2 regions of the Pseudomonas sp. SP16.1 genome follow, and region 2 is predicted to be linked to the other one. Evidence: predicted binding sites of a transcription regulator. Region 2 holds the regulator's gene; the other holds the start of a gene.
The links. The regulator sigma-54, encoded in region 2, starts transcription at its own class of promoters, with help from an activator protein. The targets are predictions, from matches to a motif close to ANTGGCATNNANNTTGCTNT.

Region 1 (4,411 bases), 670 kb from region 2:
GTGAAGGAGGTGCTGCAGTGCCCCAATCTCACCATCATGCCCAAGTCCAGTCCGGTGGTGCGCGGCGTGGCCAATATCCGCGGCGGCACCATTCCTATTCTCGATCTGTCCATCGCCACCGGGCGTGCGCCGCTGGAGGATCTCAAGACCAGCTTCGTGATCATCACCGAGTACAACACCAAGGTGCAGGGCTTTCTGGTGCGCTCGGTGGAGCGCATCGTCAATATGAACTGGGAGGAGATCCATCCGCCACCCAAGGGCGCCGGGCGTGACCACTACCTGACGGCGGTGACCCGCCTGGATAAGCAGTTGGTGGAAATCATCGACGTGGAGAAGGTGCTCGCCGAGGTCGCGCCGACCTCCGAGGCGATCTCCGCCGGGGTGATCGACGAGCAGGTGCAGAGCCGTGCGGCGACCAAGCACGTGCTGATCGTCGACGACTCCTCGGTGGCCCGCAAGCAGGTGTCGCGCTGTCTGCAGACCGTGGGCGTGGAGGTCACCGCGCTGAATGACGGTCGCGAGGCGCTCAACTACCTCAAGGCGATGGCCGACGAGGGACGTCGTCCCGACGAGGAACTGCTGATGCTGATCTCCGACATCGAGATGCCGGAGATGGATGGCTATACCCTGACCACGGAGATTCGCAGCGATGCACGCATGCAGAAGCTGCACATACTCCTGCATACTTCGCTGTCCGGGGTGTTCAACCAGGCGATGGTTAAGAAAGTGGGGGCCGACGACTTCCTCGCCAAATTCAAGCCGGACGATCTGGCCTCGAGGGTGGCCGAGCGGATACGTGTGGCGGATGGGGGCTGAGGGGGCGACCTTTTGGCGAACGTGATGGCGGGTGAGGCGGCGCGAGTGTCTTCAGGTAATTTGGATTTCGAGCAGTTCCGGGCGTTCTTGGAAAAGGCCTGCGGCATTCTGCTGGGTAGCAACAAGCAGTACCTGGTTTCCAGTCGCTTGAACAAGCTGATGGAACAGAACGGCATCAAGAGCCTGGGAGAGCTGGTGCAGCGCATGCAGAGCCAGCCGCGCAGCGGTCTGCGCGAGCAGGTGGTGGATGCCATGACCACCAACGAGACCCTGTGGTTTCGCGATACCTATCCCTTCGAGGTGCTGAAGAACCGGGTGCTGCCGGAACTGATCAAGGCCTACCCGGCGCAGCGCCTGCGGATCTGGTCGGCGGCCTGTTCCTCCGGGCAGGAGCCCTATTCGCTGTCGATGTCGATCGACGAGTTCGAGCGGACCAATATCGGCCAGCTCAAGGGCGGCGTGCAGATCGTCGCCACCGACCTGTCGCCGTCGATGCTGGCCAACTGCAAGTCCGGCGAGTACGACAGCCTGGCCATGGGCCGCGGCCTGTCGCAGGAGCGTCTGCAGCGTTATTTCGACCCCAAGGGGCCGGGGCGCTGGCAGATCAAGGCACCGATCAAGAACCGCGTCGAGTTTCGTCCGCTGAACCTGCTGGACAGCTACGCGGCGCTGGGCAAGTTCGACATCGTGTTCTGCCGCAACGTGCTGATCTACTTCTCCGCCGAGGTGAAGAAGGACATCCTCAGCCGCATCCATGCCAGCCTCAAGCCGGGCGGCTACCTGTTCCTCGGCGCGTCCGAGGCGCTCAATGGCCTGCCCGAGAAGTACCAGATGGTGCAATGCAGCCCGGGGATCATCTACAAGGCGAAATAGCGGCGTGTGCCGTCAGCAGCGACAAACGGGAGGCCTTCGGGCCTCCCGTTTTCGTTTGGCGTTGCGCCGCGTAGGGGGCGCCGTGCGCACCAGCCTGGCAGACGAGCAGTTTTAGGCCAGGGGCTTTAGCCGCGACCTGATTAGGCCAGGTGCGCACGGCGCACCCTACGGCCACCAGCGGCAAGGTCGCGTTGCCGCTTGCGGGGAAAAGCGGAAAACGCTTGCCGCTTGCCGCCTCTCGTGCGCCTTGTTTATTTATAAATTATTGAAAATAAAGGAAAAAATATATTGGCACAGCCTTTGCTGAGTGTCTGGCAGGCAAAGACCAGACTGCCCCCGCGGCAAAGGTTGCAGAACATGAGCATCAGCTTCGCAAGCGCACTCGGTATCCACGAACAGGCACTCGGCTTTCGCGCCCAGCGCGCCGAGGTGCTGGCCAACAATATCGCCAACGCCGATACGCCGAACTACAAGGCGCGCGACCTCGACTTCGCCAGCGTGCTGGCCGAGCAGTCGGCCAAGCAGCAGCGCGGCAACGTCGCCCTGGCACGCACCGATGGCCGGCATATCGCCGCCGAGGGCATCGCCAGCGGACAGGCCGAGCTGGCCTACCGCAATCCGCTGCACGCCTCGCTGGATCAGAACAGCGTCGATCTGCAGATCGAGCAGTCGAACTACGCCGAGAACTCGGTGCATTTCCAGGCCAGCTTCACCTTCCTCAACAGCAAGTTCAAAGGGCTGACCAACGCCCTGCGCGGCGAATAAGGAGCGCGACCATGTCCCTTGCCAGTGTCTTCAATATCGCCGGAACCGGCATGAGCGCGCAGAGCACGCGCCTGAACACCATCTCCAGCAACATCGCCAACGCCGAGACGGTGTCCTCGAGCATCGAGCAGACCTACCGCGCCCGTCACCCGGTGTTCGCCACCGTGTTCCAGCAGGCCCAGGGCGGCGACCGCGGCTCGTTGTTCGCCGAGCAGGACGAGGCCGGCCGCGGCGTGCAGGTGCTCGGCGTGGTCGAGGACCAGAGCAGCCTGATGCCGCGCTACGAGCCGGACCATCCGGCGGCCGATGCCGGCGGCTACGTGTACTACCCCAACGTCAACGTGGTCGAGGAGATGGCCGACATGATCTCCGCCAGCCGCGCCTTCCAGACCAACGTGGAAATGATGAACACCGCCAAGCAGATGCTGCAGCGCGTGCTGACCCTGGGTCAGTAAGGCATTCAAAGGGAGCCAGGCATGACTACGGTAAGCGGCACCAGCTCGGTACTGGATCAGTACCAGATCAAGCAGGACAACACGCAGAACAAGGATCTCGGCAAGAACGAGTTCCTCAACCTGCTGGTGGCCCAGCTGAACAACCAGAATCCGCTGGAGCCCCAGGGCAATGGCGAGTTCATTGCCCAGCTGGCGCAGTTCAGCAGCCTGGAGGGCATCGAGAAGCTCAACACCAGCATGGAATCGATGCTGTCGTCCTATCAGTCGTCGCAGGCGCTGCAGGCGTCGTCCCTGGTGGGGCGCAAGGTGATAGTGCCGACCGAGAAGGCGGTGGTCGATACCGGCGAGAGCTTCAAGGCCAGCCTGGTATTGCCGGTCACCAGCAGCAACGTCTACGTCAACGTCTACGACAACGCGGGCGCGGTGGTCAGGCGCATCAACCTGGGCGAGCAGGCCGCCGGCAACGTCAGCTTCATCTGGGACGGCAAGGACGCCAGCGGCAACCTGATGCCGCCGGGTACCTACAAGTTCGAGGCGCAAGCCACCTATGACAACGAGACCAAGGGTCTCTACACCCTGCTGCCGGCCAACGTCGACAGCGTCACCTTGGGTGGTAGCGAACTCATGCTCAATCTCGCCGGTCTCGGCAGCGTCGCGCTTTCGCAAGTACAAGTGATCGGCCAATAACTATTGCCGCCGGCAGTTCCGGCAAAGGAGTCCTCCATGGCGTTCAATATTGGTCTCAGTGGTCTGCGCGCCGCGACCAGCGACCTCAATGTCACCGGCAACAACATTGCCAACGCCGGCACCGCCGGCTTCAAGATGTCGCGCGCCGAGTTCGCCGACGTCTATGCCGCCTCGGTGCTGGGTTCCGGGTCCAACCCGCAGGGCAGCGGCGTGCTGCTCGGCAACGTGTCGCAGCTGTTCAACCAGGGCAACATCAACTACACGCAGAACGCCCTGGACCTGGCGATCAATGGCAACGGCTTCTTCCAGGTCAGCAACAACGGTGCCTTGAGCTATACCCGTGCCGGCTACTTCGGCACCGACCGCGAAGGTTTTTTGGTCGACAACTTCGGCTACAACCTGCAGGGCTACACGGTGGATGGCAGCGGCAATCTGCAGACCGGCGTGGTCGGTGACCTGCAGATCCAGACCGCCAGTCAGGAGCCGCAGGCGACTTCGAGCATGGCCCAGGTGTTCAACCTCAACTCGACCAACAGCGCGCCGGTCACCACGCCGTTCGATGCGACCGACCCGACCACCTACAACTCCTCGACCTCGACCAACATCTACGACTCGCAGGGCAATTCCCACGTGCTGACGCAGTACTTCGTCAAGACGGGCTCCAACAGCTGGGATATGCAGGTGCTGATCGACGGGCGCAGTCCGGGCGATGCGGCGCAGGAGCCGCCGGTTCCGGCGGTGATTCCGCTGGAGTTCAGTGCCGCGGGTCAGCTCGATACGGACGCGCTGGATGCCGCCACCTTGCCGGCGGGCTT
Region 2 (4,411 bases):
CGGCACCAACGTCAGCGTGCCGCGCCCGCGCATCGACATGGTCATCCAGCCGAAGAACAAACCCGCGGATCAGCAGGCAGAGCAGTAATGGCCATTCTCAAAGCCCAACACCTGGCGAAGAGCTACAAGGGGCGCCAGGTCGTGCGCGACGTCAGCCTGAGCATCGAGAGCGGGCAGATCGTCGGCCTGCTCGGCCCCAACGGCGCCGGCAAGACCACCTGCTTCTACATGATCGTCGGCCTGGTACGCGCCGACCAGGGCCGCGTGCGCATCGACGATCTCGACGTCAGCCACCAGCCCATGCACGGCCGCGCCCGCGCCGGCATCGGCTACCTACCGCAGGAGGCCTCGATCTTCCGCAAACTGTCGGTGGCCGACAACATCATGGCCATCCTTGAGACACGCAAGAACCTGGATCGCGCCGGCCGCCAGGCGGAGCTGGAGAACCTGCTGCAGGAGTTCCATATCCACCATATCGCCGACAGCCTCGGCATGAGCCTGTCCGGCGGCGAACGCCGCCGCGTGGAAATCGCCCGCGCGCTGGCCACCAACCCCAAGTTCATCCTGCTCGACGAACCCTTCGCCGGCGTCGACCCGATCTCGGTGGGCGATATCAAGCAGATCATTCACCACCTCAAGACCAAGGGCATCGGCATCCTGATCACCGATCACAACGTGCGCGAAACCCTGGATATCTGCGAAACCGCCTATATCGTCAACGACGGGCAGCTGATCGCCGAGGGCGATGCCGAGACCATTCTCGCCAACCAGACGGTCAAAGAGGTTTACCTGGGCCACGAATTCCGCCTGTAGGTCGCCCGCTATTTCACTACAGAAATATGGCAACCCCTAGGCAAAGCCGAGAAATTCAGGCATATAATTTGCTTCCTGGTGGCGCCGCGGCGCCCTGTAGTGGAAGGCGTAAACCGCCGGTGAATTAAGGTCTGCAATGAAACCATCGCTAGTCCTCAAGATGGGCCAGCAGCTGACGATGACGCCGCAGCTGCAACAGGCTATCCGCCTCCTCCAACTGTCGACCCTGGACCTGCAACAGGAAATCCAGGAGGCACTGGAGTCCAACCCCATGCTCGAGCGCCAGGAAGACGGCGACGACTTCGACAACAGCGATCCCATGGCCGACGGCGCGGAGAGCGCCGCGCCGACGCCGAGCAAGGAAGACAGCTACCAGGAAAGCGCTCCGACGGTCGACAACCTGGAAGACGGCGAGTGGAACGAGCGCATCCCCAACGAGCTGCCGGTCGACACCGCCTGGGAAGACGTCTACCAGACCAGCGCCAGCAGTCTGCCGAGCAATGACGACGACGAGTGGGACTTCACCACCCGCACCTCCAGCGGTGAGAGCCTGCAGAGCCACCTGCTCTGGCAACTCAACCTGGCGCCGATGTCGGACAAGGACCGGCTGATCGCCGCCACCCTGATCGACTGCATCAATAACGACGGCTATCTGGAAGAAACCCTCGAGGAAGTCACCGACTCCTTCGACCCCGAACTGGACATCGAACTGGACGAAGTGGAAGTGGTGCTGCACCGCATCCAGCAGTTCGAGCCGGCCGGCATCGGCGCCCGCGATCTGCGCGAGTGCCTGCTGCTGCAACTGCGCCAGCTGCCGGCGAGCACGCCCTGGCTGAGCGAGGCCCAGCGCCTGGTCGGCGATTACCTGGAGCTGCTCGGCAGCCGCGACTACGCCCAGCTGATGCGGCGCATGAAGCTCAAGGAAGACGAGCTCAAGCAGGTCATCGAACTGATCCAGCGCCTCAATCCCCGTCCCGGCTCGCAGATCGAATCCAGCGAGCCGGAATACGTAGTGCCCGACGTCATCGTACGCAAGCACAACGACCGCTGGCTGGTGGAGCTGAACCAGGAGGCCATGCCGCGCCTGCGGGTCAACCCGCAGTATGCCGGCTTCGTCAAACGCGCCGACTCCAGTGCCGACAACACCTTCATGCGCAACCAGTTGCAGGAGGCGCGCTGGTTCATCAAGAGCCTGCAGAGCCGCAACGAGACGCTGATGAAGGTCGCCACGCAGATCGTCGAGCACCAGCGCGGTTTCCTCGACTATGGCGACGAGGCGATGAAGCCGCTGGTCCTGCATGACATCGCCGAGGCGGTGGGCATGCACGAGTCGACCATCTCGCGGGTCACCACGCAGAAATTCATGCACACCCCGCGCGGCATTTACGAGCTGAAATACTTCTTCTCCAGCCACGTCAGCACCGCCGAAGGCGGCGAATGCTCGTCCACCGCGATCCGCGCCATCATCAAGAAACTGGTCGCCGCAGAAAACGCGAAAAAGCCGTTGAGCGACAGCAAGATCGCTGGTTTACTGGAGGCACAAGGCATCCAAGTCGCCCGTCGGACGGTCGCCAAATACCGCGAATCCCTCGGCATAGCGCCCTCCAGCGAACGCAAGCGACTGATGTGACCCAGATCAGCTGGAAGCGGGGGCTTCCAGGCCAAAGTGTTCCGGTGGCGGGTCGCCCAAGACCCGTCTCTTACACAAGGCAACAAGGAGAAAGCGGTATGCAAGTCAACATCAGTGGACATCAGCTGGATGTGACCGACGCCCTGCGTGACTATGTCGGCGAGAAACTGGGCCGACTGGAACGCCACTTCGACAAGATCACCAACGTTCAGGTGACCATGGAGGTCGAAAAGCTCAAGCAAAAGATCGAAGCCACTCTGCACGTCGCCGGCGGTGAGGTCGTCGCCAACGCCGAACACCAGGACATGTACGCCGCCATCGATCTGTTGGCCGACAAACTCGACCGTCAACTCATCAAGCACAAGGAAAAGCAGCTCGAACGCCTGCAAGGCGCCACGGCCCGCTGACATTCCCCATCCATGATCCGACTTGAAAACATCCTGACCCCCGGCCGTTCCCTGGTGAACGTGCCGGGTGGCAGCAAGAAGCGCGTGCTCGAGCAGATCGCCAATCTGGTGGCGCGCGATCTGCCCGACCTCGACGCGCAGGACATCTTCGAAAGCCTCATCGCCCGCGAGAAACTCGGCTCCACCGGTTTCGGCAACGGCATCGCCATTCCCCACTGCCGCCTGGCCGGCTGCACCGCGCCGATCAGCGCGGTGCTGCGCCTGGACAGCGCGGTGGACTTCGACGCCATCGACGGCGCCCCGGTCGACCTGCTGTTCGTCCTGCTGGTGCCGGAAGCGGCCACCGACGCCCACCTCGAACTGCTGCGCCAGATCGCCAGCATGCTCGATCGCCAGGACGTGCGCGAACGCCTGCGCCAGGCCCCGGTCGGTGAAGATCTCTATCAGGTGGTCGTGGACATCCAGAACGGTCGATAAACATGCGCCTGATCATCGTCAGCGGCCGCTCCGGCTCGGGCAAGAGCACCGCCCTCGATGTGCTTGAGGACAACGGTTTCTACTGCATCGACAACCTGCCCGCCGGTCTGTTGCCAGACTTGGCGGAACGCGCCCTGCTCAACACCGAGATGCTGCTGCCGCAAGTGGCGGTATCCATCGACGCGCGCAACCTGCAGAGCCATCTGCGGCGCTTCCCCGAGCTGCTGGAGCAGGTGCGCCAACGCAACATCCACTGCGATGTGCTCTACCTCGACGCCGACGACGAAACGCTGCTCAAGCGCTTTTCGGAAACCCGCCGGCGCCACCCGCTGACCGACGAGCACCGCTCGCTGGCCGAGGCCATCGCCGACGAAACCCAGGTGCTGGCGCCCATCGTCGATCTCGCCGACCTGAAGATCGACACCACCCACCTCAACCTTTATCAGCTGCGCGATAGCCTCAAGCTACGCCTGCTCAATCAGCCTGAACCGGGCACGGCCTTCCTCTTCGAGTCGTTCGGCTTCAAGCGCGGCATGCCGGTGGATGCCGATCTGGTATTCGACGCCCGCTGCCTGCCCAACCCGTACTGGAAGCCGGAGCTGCGCGATTTCTCCGGCCTCGAGCAGCCAGTGGTCGATTACCTGGCGGCGCAACCGGAGGTCGAGGAGATGTATCAGGATATCCTCGCCTATCTGGATAAATGGTTGCCGCGCTTCGCCGCCAGCAACCGCGCCTATGTCACCATCGCCATCGGCTGTACCGGCGGCCACCATCGCTCGGTATACCTGGCCAATCGCCTCAGCGAGGCGCTGAAAAAGCCGCTGAAGAACGTCCAGGTGCGCCACCGCGACCTCAGCTAAGGAACTCTGCCGCGATGCCAGCCCGTGAAATCACCATCATCAACAAGCTGGGCCTGCACGCCCGAGCCGCCGCCAAGTTCGTTGGCGTGGCCAGCGCCTACCCTTGCCAGGTGCGCATCGGCCGCTCCAGAGAAAGCCTGGTCGACGGCAAGAGCATCATGGCGGTGATGATGCTGGCGGCCGGCAAGGGCACCCCGGTGCATCTGCACACCGAGGGCGAGCAG

Region 1: the regulator sigma-54 is predicted to act here: its motif matches at 1,977-1,996, upstream of flgB (flagellar basal body rod protein FlgB).

The regions. Positions count from the first base shown of each region.
Region 1 covers NZ_JBQYFZ010000001.1:2,765,541-2,769,951, reverse strand. Annotated here, with positions in the region: gene ACUTAF_RS13355 (chemotaxis protein CheV) at 1-816, shown strand, start outside; gene cheR (protein-glutamate O-methyltransferase CheR) at 862-1,689, shown strand; gene flgB (flagellar basal body rod protein FlgB) at 2,047-2,454, shown strand; gene flgC (flagellar basal body rod protein FlgC) at 2,466-2,909, shown strand; gene flgD (flagellar hook assembly protein FlgD) at 2,931-3,596, shown strand; gene flgE (flagellar hook protein FlgE) at 3,633-4,411, shown strand, end outside.
Region 2 covers NZ_JBQYFZ010000001.1:3,433,181-3,437,591, forward strand. Annotated here, with positions in the region: gene lptA (lipopolysaccharide transport periplasmic protein LptA) at 1-88, shown strand, start outside; gene lptB (LPS export ABC transporter ATP-binding protein) at 88-813, shown strand; gene ACUTAF_RS16425 (RNA polymerase factor sigma-54) at 950-2,443, shown strand; gene hpf (ribosome hibernation-promoting factor, HPF/YfiA family) at 2,542-2,850, shown strand; gene ptsN (PTS IIA-like nitrogen regulatory protein PtsN) at 2,863-3,327, shown strand; gene rapZ (RNase adapter RapZ) at 3,330-4,187, shown strand; gene ACUTAF_RS16445 (HPr family phosphocarrier protein) at 4,202-4,411, shown strand, end outside.